2 regions of the Lacrimispora brassicae genome follow, and region 2 is predicted to be linked to the other one. Evidence: predicted binding sites of a transcription regulator. Region 2 holds the regulator's gene; the other holds the start of a gene.
What was found. Region 2 encodes HrcA, which represses chaperone genes, less so after heat shock. Its sites were predicted from a motif close to TGTTAGCACTCNNNNNNNNNGAGTGCTAACA; they were not measured.
Positions count from the first base shown of each region.

Region 1: a site for HrcA is predicted at 2,843-2,873, ahead of ACYVD3_RS20935 (co-chaperone GroES). Genes of this name have one in related genera too.

Region 1 covers NZ_BRYH01000046.1:60,122-67,454, forward strand. The annotation lists gene ACYVD3_RS20925 (DUF6106 family protein) at 1-447, opposite strand, end outside; gene groL (chaperonin GroEL) at 752-2,371, opposite strand; gene ACYVD3_RS20935 (co-chaperone GroES) at 2,456-2,746, opposite strand; gene ACYVD3_RS20940 (hypothetical protein) at 3,167-3,811, shown strand; gene ACYVD3_RS20945 (M42 family metallopeptidase) at 3,943-5,019, opposite strand; gene ACYVD3_RS20950 (creatininase family protein) at 5,045-5,803, opposite strand; gene ACYVD3_RS20955 (ABC transporter substrate-binding protein) at 5,996-7,333, opposite strand, start outside.
Region 2 covers NZ_BRYH01000023.1:272,763-280,095, forward strand. The annotation lists gene dnaK (molecular chaperone DnaK) at 1-1,693, opposite strand, end outside; gene grpE (nucleotide exchange factor GrpE) at 1,831-2,526, opposite strand; gene hrcA (heat-inducible transcriptional repressor HrcA) at 2,544-3,593, opposite strand; gene ACYVD3_RS11585 (3D domain-containing protein) at 3,968-4,546, shown strand; gene ACYVD3_RS11590 (3D domain-containing protein) at 4,742-5,464, shown strand; gene ACYVD3_RS11595 (hypothetical protein) at 5,524-6,060, opposite strand; gene ACYVD3_RS11600 (hypothetical protein) at 6,157-6,669, opposite strand; gene ACYVD3_RS11605 (N-acetylmuramoyl-L-alanine amidase family protein) at 6,780-7,333, opposite strand, start outside.

The sequences.
Region 1 (7,333 bases), on a different contig from region 2:
AGGCTCAAATATAATCTTGGTGGTCTCAGCACCGGACTGGCTGATCAGGGTATAGGTCTTTGCTCCCGGTGCATGGGAAGAAAAATCCAGTACCTTCATATTCTTTGTTTCCCGGTCCCTGGCCTCTGTGGAGCCGGTGGGGGCAACGATCTGTATCCCTTCCATAGAGCCTTCCCAGGCTTTCTTTCTCTTGCTTCTGCCGTAGATCCGGTCAATGGAAAGATTGTTGGTCACATACAGATATTCAAATTCCACCTCACTGTTGCGGAATACAAAGTATGTACCCCCTACGGCGGCAAGAAGGATGATCACTCCAAAGATTCCGAAAACCGGAGACATGGAGAGGAAAAATGCGATCACGCACAGGATTCCCATCGCAATTTTTATCAACATGGTATAGGCTGGAGACTTTCGCTTCACAAGCCATTCTGCATACATTTCATTCATAACGATTTGGGTCCTTTCTTTTCCGCTTTACTGGCCCGGGTTTTCGAGGCATAGAGGGATCCCTGGAAGGGGGAGCCACTGCTGCCCGGCTTTTCGGGAAGGGGGGAGCATGTCCTTTTTTATTGGGTGGGAAGGGATGGGTTTGGTATGAGGGGAGTCCGCAGTGCAGCGAGTAAAGCCTGTGGCTTTACTCGCTCACGAGCGTTCGCCCGATGAAACGGAACATGAAAAATTTTTCTTATGTGCGAGCACAACGAAAAATTTTTCATGCTCCGTTTCGCACTGCTCATCACTTTCGTGAATGTTACATCATATCCATTCCGCCTGGGGTTGGCATTGCGGGGGTTTTTTCTTTAATATTAGCAACAACGGACTCAGTTGTCAATAAGGTAGATGCAACACTGGTTGCATTTTGAAGGGCGCTTCTGGTAACCTTTGTGGGATCCAGGATGCCGGCTTCTACCATGTCCACATATTCTTCCTTATATGCGTCAAATCCGGTTCCTACCTTGGACTCTTTTACCTTGTTGATGATGACGCTTCCTTCAAGGCCTGCATTGGCTACAATGTGGAATAACGGAGCTCCAAGAGCCTTTAAGATGATCTTTCCTCCCGTTCTTTCATCGCCTTCTAACCGGCTTACAAGGTCTTCGATCTCAGTGATTGCATGAACGTAAGCAGAACCGCCGCCTGCGATAACACCTTCCTCAACGGCTGCTCTTGCAGCGGATAAAGCATCTTCCATACGAAGCTTTGCTTCCTTCATCTCGGTTTCTGTTGCAGCACCTACACGGATCACTGCTACGCCGCCGGATAATTTCGCAAGTCTTTCCTGTAATTTTTCTCTGTCAAAATCAGAAGTAGTCTCTTCGATCTGGCTCTTGATCTGGCCGATTCTTGCAGTAATTGCTTCCTTATTGCCGCAGCCGTCTACGATCACGGTATTTTCCTTCTGAACTTTAACGGATTTTGCACGTCCTAAGAGATCAAGGGTTGCATTCTTAAGCTCATATCCTAATTCTTCGGAAATTACGGTACCGCCTGTTAATACGGCAATATCCTGTAACATCTCTTTTCTTCTGTCGCCATAGCCCGGAGCCTTCACACCGATTACATTGAAGGTTCCTCTTAATTTATTAACGATTAAGGTTGTTAAAGCCTCGCCTTCCACATCCTCAGCGATGATGAGAAGTCTTGCGCCGGACTGAACTACCTGCTCTAATAAAGGAAGGATCTCCTGAATGTTTGAAATCTTCTTATCAGTAATAAGAATGTATGGATCATCTAAATTTGCTTCCATCTTTTCCATGTCGGTGCACATATAAGCAGAGATATAACCTCTGTCAAACTGCATACCTTCCACCAGATCCAGTTCTGTCTTCATGGTCTTGGATTCTTCAATGGTAATAACGCCGTTGTTGGAAACCTTCTCCATAGCGTCTGCTACCATCTCGCCCACTTCATCATCTGATGCGGAAATAGCAGCAACTCTTGCGATGGATGCCTTGCCCTTGATCGGCTCGCTCATCTTTGCAATTGCTTCTACTGCTGCTTCTGTAGCTTTTTTCATACCCTTTCTTAAAACGATAGGGTTTGCACCTGCTGCCAGGTTCTTCATTCCTTCATTGATCATAGCCTGAGCTAAAACAGTTGCTGTAGTAGTACCGTCACCGGCTACGTCATTGGTCTTTGTGGCAACCTCTTTTACAAGCTGAGCACCCATGTTTTCAAAGGCATCCTCCAGCTCGATCTCCTTTGCAATGGTAACACCATCGTTTGTGATCAAAGGTGAGCCAAAAGATTTATCCAGTACAACGTTTCTTCCCTTGGGGCCTAATGTTACACGAACGGTATCTGCTAACTGATTAACTCCGGACTCCAGTGCTTTTCTGGCATCAACGCCATATTTGATCTGTTTTGCCATGATTCATTCCTCCAGTTTTCTTCATAAAATGAAAATACGTATTATCTAAAATCAGACTTTATGATTTCGCTATTGCTTTTTTAATTATTCGATCACTGCTAAAATATCATTCTGCTTCACGATTACATATTTCGTATCGTCTTCTCCGGTCTCTATCTCTGTTCCTGAATATTTTGAGAAGATTACTTTATCGCCCACCTTAACCTGCATGGTAACTTCCTTGCCGTCTACCAGACCGCCAGGTCCTACTGCGATGACTTCCGCCTGCTGCGGCTTTTCTTTTGCCTGCCCCGGCAGAACAATACCGGACTTTGTTGTCTCCTCTGCAACCAATGGTTTTAACACAACTTTGTCAAATAATGGTACTAATTTCATTGCAATTCCTCCTCATAGCTTTCTGCTTATTATTTCTTTCTTTTGGCCTTCCGAAAGAAGTTTTATTTTATTCACATACTAAGTTATATCACTCATTATTAGCACTGTCAATAGTTGAGTGCTAACTTTATATTTTTTTTACATTTTTTCCATATTTGTGGGATTTTTTCCTTTACCTACATAGTTTATAGAAATTTTCTTATTATATACCTTTATTTTTTTCTATGAACGTATTACAATAACAGAGAATGAGAGCCTTACAGGCGTACCATTGTGCCCAAAAGCATAGGCCGGGAAAAAAAACGCCGTGCAGGCGTACCGTTATGCCCAAAATTCATGGGCAGTAATTATAAAAATGCCTTGCAAGCATAACGTTATGTCCAGAATATATGGGCGGTAATAAGGAAAGGAGTGTTTCAAATGGCAAAAAAAAGTAATGGGTTTGGGAAATTCGTGGCACTGGCCACTATCGCTGGCGTTGTAGCCGCCGGTATCTCTTATTTTACGAAATACAAATCCTTCCATAAGGAACTGGAAGAAAATTTCCACGATTTTGAAGATGAGGGGAATGACGACATTTCCAAGATTGACAGCACGATGAACCGCAACTATGTTTCCTTACATGCCAATAAGGATGAATTTAAGATCGCTGCTTCTGATATGGCAGACGCTGCCAAGGATGCGGTGAGTGCGGCAAGAAATCTGGTAAAGGATGCAGCAAGCATTGTCTCCGATACGGCAAAGGAAGCAGCTAATGCTATGGCATTTACCGCAAAGGACATGTTTGAATCCGCAAAAGATCAGACAGATACGTTTTTAGATGACGAAGAAGATAGGGAAGACGGCGGCTTGGATTACGCTGCCGGAGCTGCAGACCGTCTGGCGGAAAAAGCCGAAGACACAGCAGATTCTTTAAAAGAAACAGCAGAAACGGCTGCTGAGGCAGCAAAAGAAGCGGCAATGGATGGGATTGAGGCGGCAAAGGAAGCTGCGCAATCTGCCGGAGAGGCGATTAAGGATCTGGCCGATGAAACCACTACCATTGTGGAAGAGGAAATGGATTAAAATATTTTAGCAGAATATTGGAAAAGCCACTGGAAAGCAATGCTCTGCAGTGGCTTCTTTTACAGGTTATTTTTATATAGGATAAGGAAGACCGTTGCTCTGATTCTTCCTCCTAATCTCCTCACATCATCTTAAAAACTGCGAATCACCACTTCATTCAGGCGCTTTAGAATCTCACAAGCCAGCCGTACGCCGTTCTGATAGTCCTCATAGGACGAAATTCCGTAATGGGTATGAGCATACCGTACCGGTATTCCGATCACAATTGTAGGCACCCCCTGATTGGACAAATGAATGGCCGCCCCGTTGGTTGCGCCGGCCCGGCGGACTGCCTCCTGTACCGGAATCCCAAGCTCTTTGCACAAGTTCAGGGCATACCCCTGAAAACGTGGATTGGTAATCATCCGGGCATCAATATGCCGGAGCATCGGTCCCCGCTTAATGGCTGTCTGTACCTCATAAGCTGCCACGCAGGTATCATCCGCCGGACAGCCTTCAAATACAATTGCGATATCCGGCTTAATCTGCCTGCTGGTCAGACTGGCGCCGCGGACACCTACTTCCTCCTGGGAAGCAAATCCCCCGATCACATCCACATCCAGCTCCGTTCCTTCCAGCTCCTGCAAGGTGCTTATAATAGAAGCACAGCCCAACCGGCAGTCAAAGCTCTTGCCTATCATCAGATCGTGTTTTTCCTGGTATTCAAAGGTTACATCCGGTGCAATCGGCGCTCCGATCCGGATATGAAATTTTTCAATCGCTTCTTCCTGTGATACGGCTCCGATATCCACGGTGATATCCCGGATATCTAAAGGTGCATTCCGCTGGGCCTCAGTCATATAGTGAGGCGGTGTGCTGGCGGTAATCCCCGGTATATACTCCCCGTCTGCAGTTCTCACCCAGACCCGGTGTGCCGGAATATTGCTGGTTATCCAACCTCCTAAAGGTATCATCTGCAGAGTTCCGTCCGGGCGGATTGCCTGCACCATGAAACCTACCTCATCACTGTGAGCATCTAACTGGACTTTCATCCTTCCGCCCTTATTTTCCTTCCGGTATATGTAAAGATTACGCAGGCTGTCTTCCTCAAGTCTCCCCAGCCCATCTGCGTGTTTCCTGACTGTTTCCACCACCAGATCCTCAAATCCGGATACCCCATTGGCATCTGATATCGCTCCGATCATCTGCAACGTCTGGTTCTTATCCATTCCGCACTCTCCTTTGTCAAATATACTATAGTTTTACTGTCTTCAGCTCCTCAATCAGATCCACGACATAATCTGCAGTCGTCTGAATCATCTCTTCCCCCCATTCTACCGTTGCCGTATTGGGATGATCCGGTCCGATCCAGCCATTGTCCGTCACTTCAGGTGTGGAACGCAAAATTTCAAACTCTACTCCTTTGAAGCGAATGGAGCGGAAACCGGTAGCCACCAGATTCTCATTGATATTTTCCAGTTCCAGGGGACCGCCGATTTCTGAAACATCAACCAGAGCCGGATCCACAGCCATAACGCCTGCAGTTTCCTCTCCGCCGCCATGACCGCCCTTCCAGGCCGGATTCATATCCCATGCCATCAGCCACCAGTTTAACATCACAACCATGGCTCCTTTTTTCCGAAAGTCCAGTCCAACCCGTTCAATCACCTTAATATTTCCGCCGTGACCGTTAAGTACAAGAATCCTTCTGGCTCCGTGACGGTACAGGTTGTCAATCACCTGATACAAAAATTGATACAGCACCTCTATGTCAATATTCACAGTGCCCGGATAATCCTCCAGCGACTGGCAGGCTCCATAAGGGATGGTAGGCGCAATCAGAATATCATTTTTTGCTTCGATCAGTTCCAAAATCCGATTCGGTACCATGGTATCCGTTCCTAAAGGCAGATGTCTGCCGTGACACTCAATGCTTCCTATGGATACCAGCACCATATCATTTTCTTTAAAATACTGCTCTGCTTTGGGCCAGGTTAAATTTGCTAATCTCATCTTATCGTCTCCTGAATTTCAACATATTTGATTTCTAAATAAATCAAGAGGATATGCTTACATATCCATTTGATTCACTGATTCAAGGTTAAAAGATGATTTTCTTTCAACCTTATAAACATCAGAAAGCAGGCAGAGTACCGCATGGTATGCAGCACCCACCTGTTCTTTTATCCGTGTGTTTCCACAACATTATTTTGCTACTTTTACCTGATCTAACTTATGGTATCCAATGGGATCTATAACAAAGTTCTCTACTTGTGCACTGGCACCTGCCGTGATAGAGCTATAGTAAATGGGGGCATTGTTGCCGATTTCTTTTAGCTTAACCGCCAGATCCTCATAGGCCTTCAAACGAACCTTTTCATCTGCACTGCTTCTTCCGGTTTCAATCAGCTTGTCAACTTCCGGATCATTGATAAAGGAACGGTTCCCTGCTGATCCCTGCTGACTGGAATGCTCCAGAGAATAATAGGTATAATCTGCATCGGTGGTTGATGTCACCCATCCAAAGTAGCCCATGTCATGCTCTCCCGCCGAAGTACGGGAGATAAAGCTTCCGAATTCCATTACCTCTACATTGCAGGTGATGCCGACATCCTGAAGCATAGCCTGGATTGCCTGACAGATCTCAACCCGGGCCTGATTATCATTTACCCAGATGCTGGTGGTAAATCCATTGGGATAACCGGCTTCTGCCAGTAATTCTTTTGCTTTTTCCGGATTATATTCATAGGCACCGGGACTGTGGTAGCCAAATACCAATGGAGCGATGATCGCATCCGCAGGCTGACCGGCGCCGCAGGCAATGGTATCAATCAGCGTCTGGCGGTCTATGGCATAGTTAAGTGCCTCTCTGACTTTTGCATTGTCAAATGGTACCTTATTCATATTCATTGAGATATAGTAACAAGACAGTGACGGTGCCTCAAACAGCGTCAGCTTAGGATTTTCATCAATCTTTGCCATATCATTTGGCAGGATATCATAGGCCAGATCGACTTCACCTGTTTCCAGTGCAATCGTTCTCTGGGATGCCTCAGGAATAACGCGCATTACCAGATTCCTGGTTGCTGCCGGAGTTCCCCAATATCCGTCAAATGCTTCCAGCCGGGCAGAATCTCCCTGTTTCCACTCAGCAAATTTGTAGGGACCGGAACCAATGGGATGAAGCTTAAATCCCTCTTCATCCTGCTCTATTGCTTTCTTTGGAACAATTGCAGCGAAGGGAACAGACAAATTACGAAGTGCCGGTGCATATGGGGCATCCAGGGTAATTTCCACCGTATACTCATCCACTACATTGACAGTATCAATAAAATCTACGATATAAGACACTGCTGCAGATTTAATTGCCCGGTCCAGAGAAAATTTCACATCCTCTGCTGTCATTTGGGAACCATCATGAAATTTCACATCCTGGCGAAGCTTAAATACATAACTGGTATCAGAAGTCTGCTCCCAGCTTTCTGCCAGTGAAGGCTCCAGTTCACCGGTCTCAGGATTTACCACTGTCAAGGTATCAAAGAT
Region 2 (7,333 bases):
TGTCTTCAATCTGGGCATCGGTCATCTCATCAATAGGAGCTCTGTTAATCGCTTCTTTTAATGCAGTTAAGTCTGCTTCCACAGTTGCCTTATCGTTTGCATCGATCTTGTCTCCTACTTCCTGCAGAGCCTTCTCTGTCTGGAATACCATGGAGTCCGCATCGTTTCTTGCGTCAATGCCTTCCTTGCGCTTCTTATCCTGAGCCTCATACTCGGCTGCTTCCTTCACTGCCTTATCAATATCAGAGTCAGACATGTTGGAACCTGATGTAATGGTAATATGCTGTTCTTTGCCTGTTCCAAGATCCTTAGCGGAAACATTTACGATACCGTTGGCGTCGATATCGAAAGTAACCTCAATCTGAGGAACTCCTCTTCTTGCCGGCGGAATTCCATCCAGGCGGAACTGGCCTAAGGTCTTGTTATCTCTTGCAAACTGTCTCTCACCCTGTACCACGTGGATATCAACCGCTGTCTGGTTGTCTGCCGCTGTGGAGAAGATCTGGCTCTTCTTTGTTGGGATGGTAGTATTTCTCTCGATCAGTCTGGTGGCTACTCCGCCCATGGTCTCAATGGATAAGGAAAGTGGAGTAACATCAAGAAGAAGGATATCGCCTGCACCTGCATCGCCTGCAAGCTTTCCGCCCTGGATGCTGGCACCGATGGCAACACATTCATCTGGGTTTAAGGACTTGGAAGGCTCTTTGCCTGTAATCTGTTTTACTTTCTCCTGAGCGGACAGCATACGGGTAGAACCGCCCACTAACAATACTTTTCCTAATTCTGCGGAAGTAATACCTGCATCCCTTAAGGCGTTCTGTACCGGAATTGCAGTTCGCTCAATGAGATCGGCTGTGAGTTCATCAAATTTTGCTCTGGTCAGGTTCATATCCAGATGCTTCGGACCTTCTGAAGTAGCGGTAATAAACGGCAGGTTGATGTTGGTGGTGGTAGAAGAGGATAATTCCTTCTTTGCCTTTTCAGCCGCCTCTCTTAATCTCTGCATAGCCATCTTGTCACCGGATAAATCAACGCCCTCTGCCTTCTTAAATTCATCCACCATCCACTGGGTGATGCGGTTATCAAAATCATCACCGCCCAGACGGGTATCGCCGTTTGTGGAAAGAACTTCGATGACGCCGTCGCCGATTTCAATGATGGAAACGTCGAAGGTACCGCCGCCTAAGTCATATACCATAATCTTCTGCTCTTTTTCATTGTCAAGTCCATAAGCCAGAGCTGCTGCCGTTGGCTCGTTGATGATACGTTTTACGTCAAGGCCTGCGATCTTACCTGCATCCTTGGTGGCCTGACGCTGAGCATCGTTAAAATATGCCGGTACCGTAATAACTGCTTCGGTTACCTTTTCTCCTAAATAAGCCTCTGCATCTGCCTTTAATTTCTGAAGTATCATGGCAGAAATTTCCTGAGGGCTGTAATTTTTTCCGTCAACGGTTACCTTGTAGTCTGTACCAATATGTCTTTTGATAGAAGAGATCGTGCGGTCGGCGTTCGTTACTGCCTGACGCTTTGCCGGCTCGCCTACAAGTCTCTCTCCGTTCTTAGTAAATGCAACAACGGAAGGTGTAGTTCTTACGCCCTCGCTGTTGGGAATTACAACCGGTTTGCCACCTTCCATAACGGCCACGCAGCTATTTGTCGTTCCTAAGTCAATACCAATGATCTTGCCCATAGTTTTTTCCTCCTATTAAATAAACCAAATGTAAATGATTACCAATTTCCTGCCCCTGCTTTCTGGCAGGGCCGCCCCTTTTTACCGGGCGTAAAGTAATACCCATAGGGTACTTCATGTTTCCTGATTTTATATAACTAATTAGCCACCTGCACCATGGAATGTCTTACCACAGTGTCACGGTAGGTATAACCCTTCTGAAGCTCCTGGGAAACCTCATTCTCGCCCAGTGACTCATCTTCAATGTGCATGACCGCATTATGGAAATTAGGGTCAAAGGTTTTACCCACTGCTTCAATGGGTTTCACCCCGGCCTCTTCCAGTGTTTTCATAAGCTGTTTGTATATCTTATCCATGCCGTCTGCAAACGGAGCTGTTCTCTCTTCATCGGAAATGGCTGCAAGGCCTCTTTCAAAATTGTCAACCACCGGAAGGATCCTTTCCACAATATCCTTTGCCCCGATTTCAAACATAGCTGTTTTTTCCTTCTCCGTTCTCTTGCGGTAATTATCAAATTCAGCCATGTTCCTTTGAAGGCGGTCCGTCAGTTCCTCTATTTTTTCATCCCTTGGGTCTTTTTTTTCCTTCTTTTTTCCGAAAAAACCCTTTTTCCCTGATTCTTCCGCAGAACCCGCCTCTGCCGTTTCTTCCTCTGAAACGTTTTCCTCATTACCGCCCGTCTTTTGGGACATACTGGTATACCCGCAGGGTGTTTCCTGGGTTCCGTCGTCTGCGCAGGCTTCTGCGCCTTCTATTTCTTTTTCAGTGAAAGCAGCATCTTCTGTATGAACAGCCTCATCTGCCAGCCTTTCATCTGTTTTCACATCTTCCATGCTCAATGCTCTACCCTTTACCTTTCATCTTTTTTCAAAATAGCATCCAACTGCGTCATAAGATTTCGCAATGTGCTGAGTACCTTTTGATAATCCATCCGTTTCGGACCTATGATTCCAATGGTACCCCTCAAGCCTTCGCCCAGCTCATAATTGGCGGTTACAATGCTGCAGTCCTTCATTGCTTTTACTGGAGCTTCAGCACCAATATATACCTGGATTCCGGATCCGCTCTCGGAACTGTTCATATCATCGATCAGTCCCTGCAAAAGGTCCTTTTGTTCCAGCGTGCCGATAAGCTTACTGGCACTTTCTCCATCGCTTAATTCCGGATACTTGAAAATGTTCGTGGCCCCGCTGGTATAAACCTGAAGGTCTTCATCATCGCCCCGGATGGCGGTGGCCACCTCAGTCAGCACCCGGTCCACCACATCACAGTGGGGTCCTGCCTGAATCTTCAGCCTGCTGATCACTTCAAGATTAATCTCTTCTATGGCCAGCCCGTTAAGGGCATTGTTAAGAAGAATGTTAAGATTTAAAAGTCCTTCATCATTTAATTCCGTGTGAATGGGAATCATGGTATTCTTAATGATATTGCCCTCCACCACGATCACCACAAGAAGCTTCTCTTCATCAACCTTGGAAAGCTGGATAAACTTTAGTTTGTTCTGGTGAAACTGGGGTGCGCTGATCATTGCCGCGTAATTGGTATTCTGCGCAAGAAGCTTTGCCATCTGCTTCAGCAAAAGCTCTACACGGTCCACCCGCTTTAACATCATATCTTTGATCTCAGTGACTTCATCTTCCTTTTCCTGCATGATCTGGTCCACATAAAAGCGGTATCCTCTGTCAGAAGGGATCCTTCCCGCAGAGGTGTGAGGCTGCATAATGTATCCCAGCTCCTCCAGATCAGACATCTCATTTCGGATAGTGGCAGAACTTAAGTTCAAATCCGTGTACTTTGATATGGTACGGGAACCAACCGGTTCTCCGGTTTCCAGATAAGTTTTAATGATGGCTTTTAGTATGGTTATTTTCCGCTCATCCAACTGATCCTTGTCGTTCAAACTGCCCCACTTCCTTTCTGAGTTTTTTGTTAGCACTCAACGTTTAGGAGTGCTAATACCTTCTTTTCATAATATATTCTTTTTTTCTACTTTTGTCAATACATTCCCATAAAATTTTTTGGTTAAGTTTTTATGACCTGTTTATACATTTTTTCTTATTTTTCTATTAATTATTACAAAGCTGTTGACATTTTTTTCTTGACATTTAACACTTTTGTAATATAATGGTAACTAAGACACCATAACAATGCGATTGCAAGGTAAGATTGAGAGGAAAATATCTTTCAATCTTGTGTTTGTAAACAGTGTGCCCGCTTCACCGGGCGTCAGCTGGATATGCAGGCATCTCACCTTGATTCATTTGGAGGTAAATTATGAATAGCTTTTCAGGGAAAAAAAGTATCACCGTATTCCTGACACTTCTTTATATCCTGCTGTTATCTACGACTACGCTGGCAGCCGAAACCACGGAAAAAGACCAAACGGTAAATCAAGTACAGTCCGAAAGCGCTGGAACAGATCACCAAACCACACAGACCGGCACCGAAAATCAGGGGGCAGCGGCCAATACGGAGACCCTCTCTGAAGAAGTCGGACCCGGCATCAAGAAAAAATCAGCAGAACCGGTAAAACCCGAGAAGCCCGCAACACCAGTTTATGAAAAAGGAGAATCCCTGGGGGTTTTCACTGCCACAGCATACTGCCCCGAAAGCTCCGGCAAACAGTGCCTGACCTATTCCGGCACCGTCCCCCAGCCTCAGCATACCATATCTGCGGATATCACCCTCCTTCCTCTTGGAACTAAGGTCATGATCGACGGTATCGTTTATACCGTTGAGGATATCGGAAGCAGTGTAAAAGGGAATAAAGTAGATATTTTCTTTGCAACCCGCAGAGAAGCCCTGGATTTTGGAAGACAGACAAAAGAATTATTTGCAGTCATTGAACGGTAAAAAACGTCCCCATGATGCCGCAAAGCAGTGAATTACCTCACTGTTTTGCGGCGTTTTTTTATCTTTACCTTGACAAAACTGGAAAAATGTGTAAAATGATTACTTGTACCTCATTTATTACGAAACTGTTACATATAATTATAAATATATTAAATTATATTACAGTTCGTAAAAAAGAAAGGAAGTATTTGTAATATGCAAAAAACAAGCAAAATTCACTGGTTCCTGGGAACCTTACTAATGATGGCATTTTTCCTGATAAGTACGTTTCACGCTTTTGCCGCCCAAACGGCGGGTATTATTGACAATGCGGATGAAAGCAGCGTCAGAGGCTGGGCTATTAACAGCGCTGATCCCGGCTCTGTGGCAGAAGTAAAGGTTGTCATTACCAACCAGGCTAACGGGCAGGTGGTGGCGGAGCTTACCGCCACTGCCAACAAATACCGGGAGGATCTGGTATCTCACGGAACCGGAAATTATGGCTTTGAAATACCGGTTTCATGGAATTCTTACGGTGACGGTACCTACCTGGTAGAGGCCTATGAAGCGGGCCAGAAGCTTTCAGGCTCCAGACTCTATCCTGTGGGCGATCTTGCCGCTGCAAATCTCCAGAACAACAGTTCCAACCTCCGCTCTCTTGGAGTATTCAGAACCACAGCCTACTGCCCCTGCCGCAAGTGCTCAGGAGGCTGGGGAGGCCGTACCAGCACAGGGACCATTGCTGCCGCTAACCATACCATTTCTGTTGATCCAAGAGTCATTCCCTATGGAAGCCGCATCATGATCGGAGGCGTCGTCTATACGGCGGAGGACTGCGGAGGCGGAGTCAAGGGAAACCACATTGATATTTTCTTCAACACCCATGGAGAAACCCGCTCCTATGGCTCCAGGAATGTGGAAGTATATCTCATTCAATAATGCAAAACCCCATCAAAAAGCCCGGTGAATTTTTATTTTTCACCGGGCCTTATATTATATCATTTAGAGCCAAGCGGCCCAGCCCCGTATTTTTCCGTCTTTACTGTAATCTCTTTTATCATACGCATCAATTCCAGCGCACTTCGGAACCCCACATATTCTTTTGATGTCAGCTTCCCCATCACTCTTCCCTGCATACTGGCGTTCTGGCGATGTTCGATTTTGACAATCAGAGTCTCTTTTGCCAGAATTGACCGGGAGCTTAGAGCCTTGCTATCCTGTAACTGAATTTTTACCTTTACCGGCATTTGACTTTTTCCCTTGGTTCTGTATGCATATTGTTCCAACATTTTTTTATTAAGAAACCTTGGTTCAGTGGATGACTGGGGAGTGCCGATCCAGTCGCATATTTCATCTAATTTAAAAATTAAATCTCCTGCACCGGAAAACCAGACAGGCCTGTCAATGTAGCTGTTAAGAATCTCACCATATAAATTTCCATCTTTTTTTCCGTGAAAACAAATCAGCATGGTACTGCCCCGGCCTGTTGCAGTTATGCCGCCACAGACGTTCTGCATTTCTTCGCTCTTTATCATAGGTTTTTGTCCCCTTTTCCTATCATCCCTTATCAGGCGTTCTTTACAGAAAGGAAAAGCGCAGAATCTGAACACTTTCCCTTTCTATTAAACCATTTACTCTGTTCTTACGGCAATCTCCCTTACCATGCGCATCAGTTCCAATGCACTCCGGAAATCAACATATTTTTTAGATGTCAGCCTTCCCATCACTCTCCCCTGAATGGTGGCACTCTGTCGATGTTCTATGTTAACCATCAAGGTTTCTTTTGCCCGAATTGCCTGGGAGCTCAGGGTTTTGCTGTCCTGAATCTGGACCTTTGCCTTTGCCTTTTCCGGTATTTTGTTTTTTTCTCTAATCCTGTATGCGTATTGTTCTGACATCTTTTTATTGAGGAACCTGGGATACATGGATGGTTGGGGAGTTCCCACCCAGTCGCATATTTCATCCAATTTCAGCATCAGATCCCCAATATCGGAAAACTGGACGGGCCCGTCAATATAGCAGTTAAGAATTTCACCATACAGGTCTTCCCCTCTTTTTCCGTGAAAACAAATAAGCATTGTACTGACGCGGTCTGTCACAGTCATGCTGCGGCAGACGTTCTGCATTTCATCGCTTTTTGTCATAAGTATCTTATCCTCGTTTCCTATAAGTGTTTATCCTGTATCCTTTTAAGAAAGGGAGAGTGTATGATCCTGACACTTTCCCCTTCTATAAAGAATGATTTTAATTTAAACTACGGAGTCTCCGGTGTCCATTTGCCGCTGTCTTCTACATAATATCCATCCGGTGTCACTTCATTCTGGTACATGGAACCCAATGAACGTTCTGATTGGTCTGCATAGTCCCATTTTCCGGCTGTCTGAGCTAATTGCCACGTCTGCCGGCTGTTCTCCGATGTCAGATAATACCATACACCGTCTATTTTCTGCCAGCCGGTAAGCATAGCACCATTAAACAGGTTTAAGTAGTACCATTTCCCGTCATTCTCATCAAAATGCCAGCCGGTCTTAAGACGGCCAAACCAGCCATCGTGAATGGTAGACAGGAAATACCATTTCCCTTCTTCATCCGCAAACCAGCCGCTGTCCATTGTCCCTTCCTTATCAAAATGATATGTATAAATCAACGTTGTTTCGTTATGGGAATATCGAATATTTGCCCACTGGCCTTTTAATTTCGTCCCAGTGCTTAAAACGAAAGACCAGTCATTGCTTGCCGGATCAAAATTATCCCAAGAGCCGTCCACATCGTTTGTATAGGTCTTATAACTACCAAAACGGTAAGCCC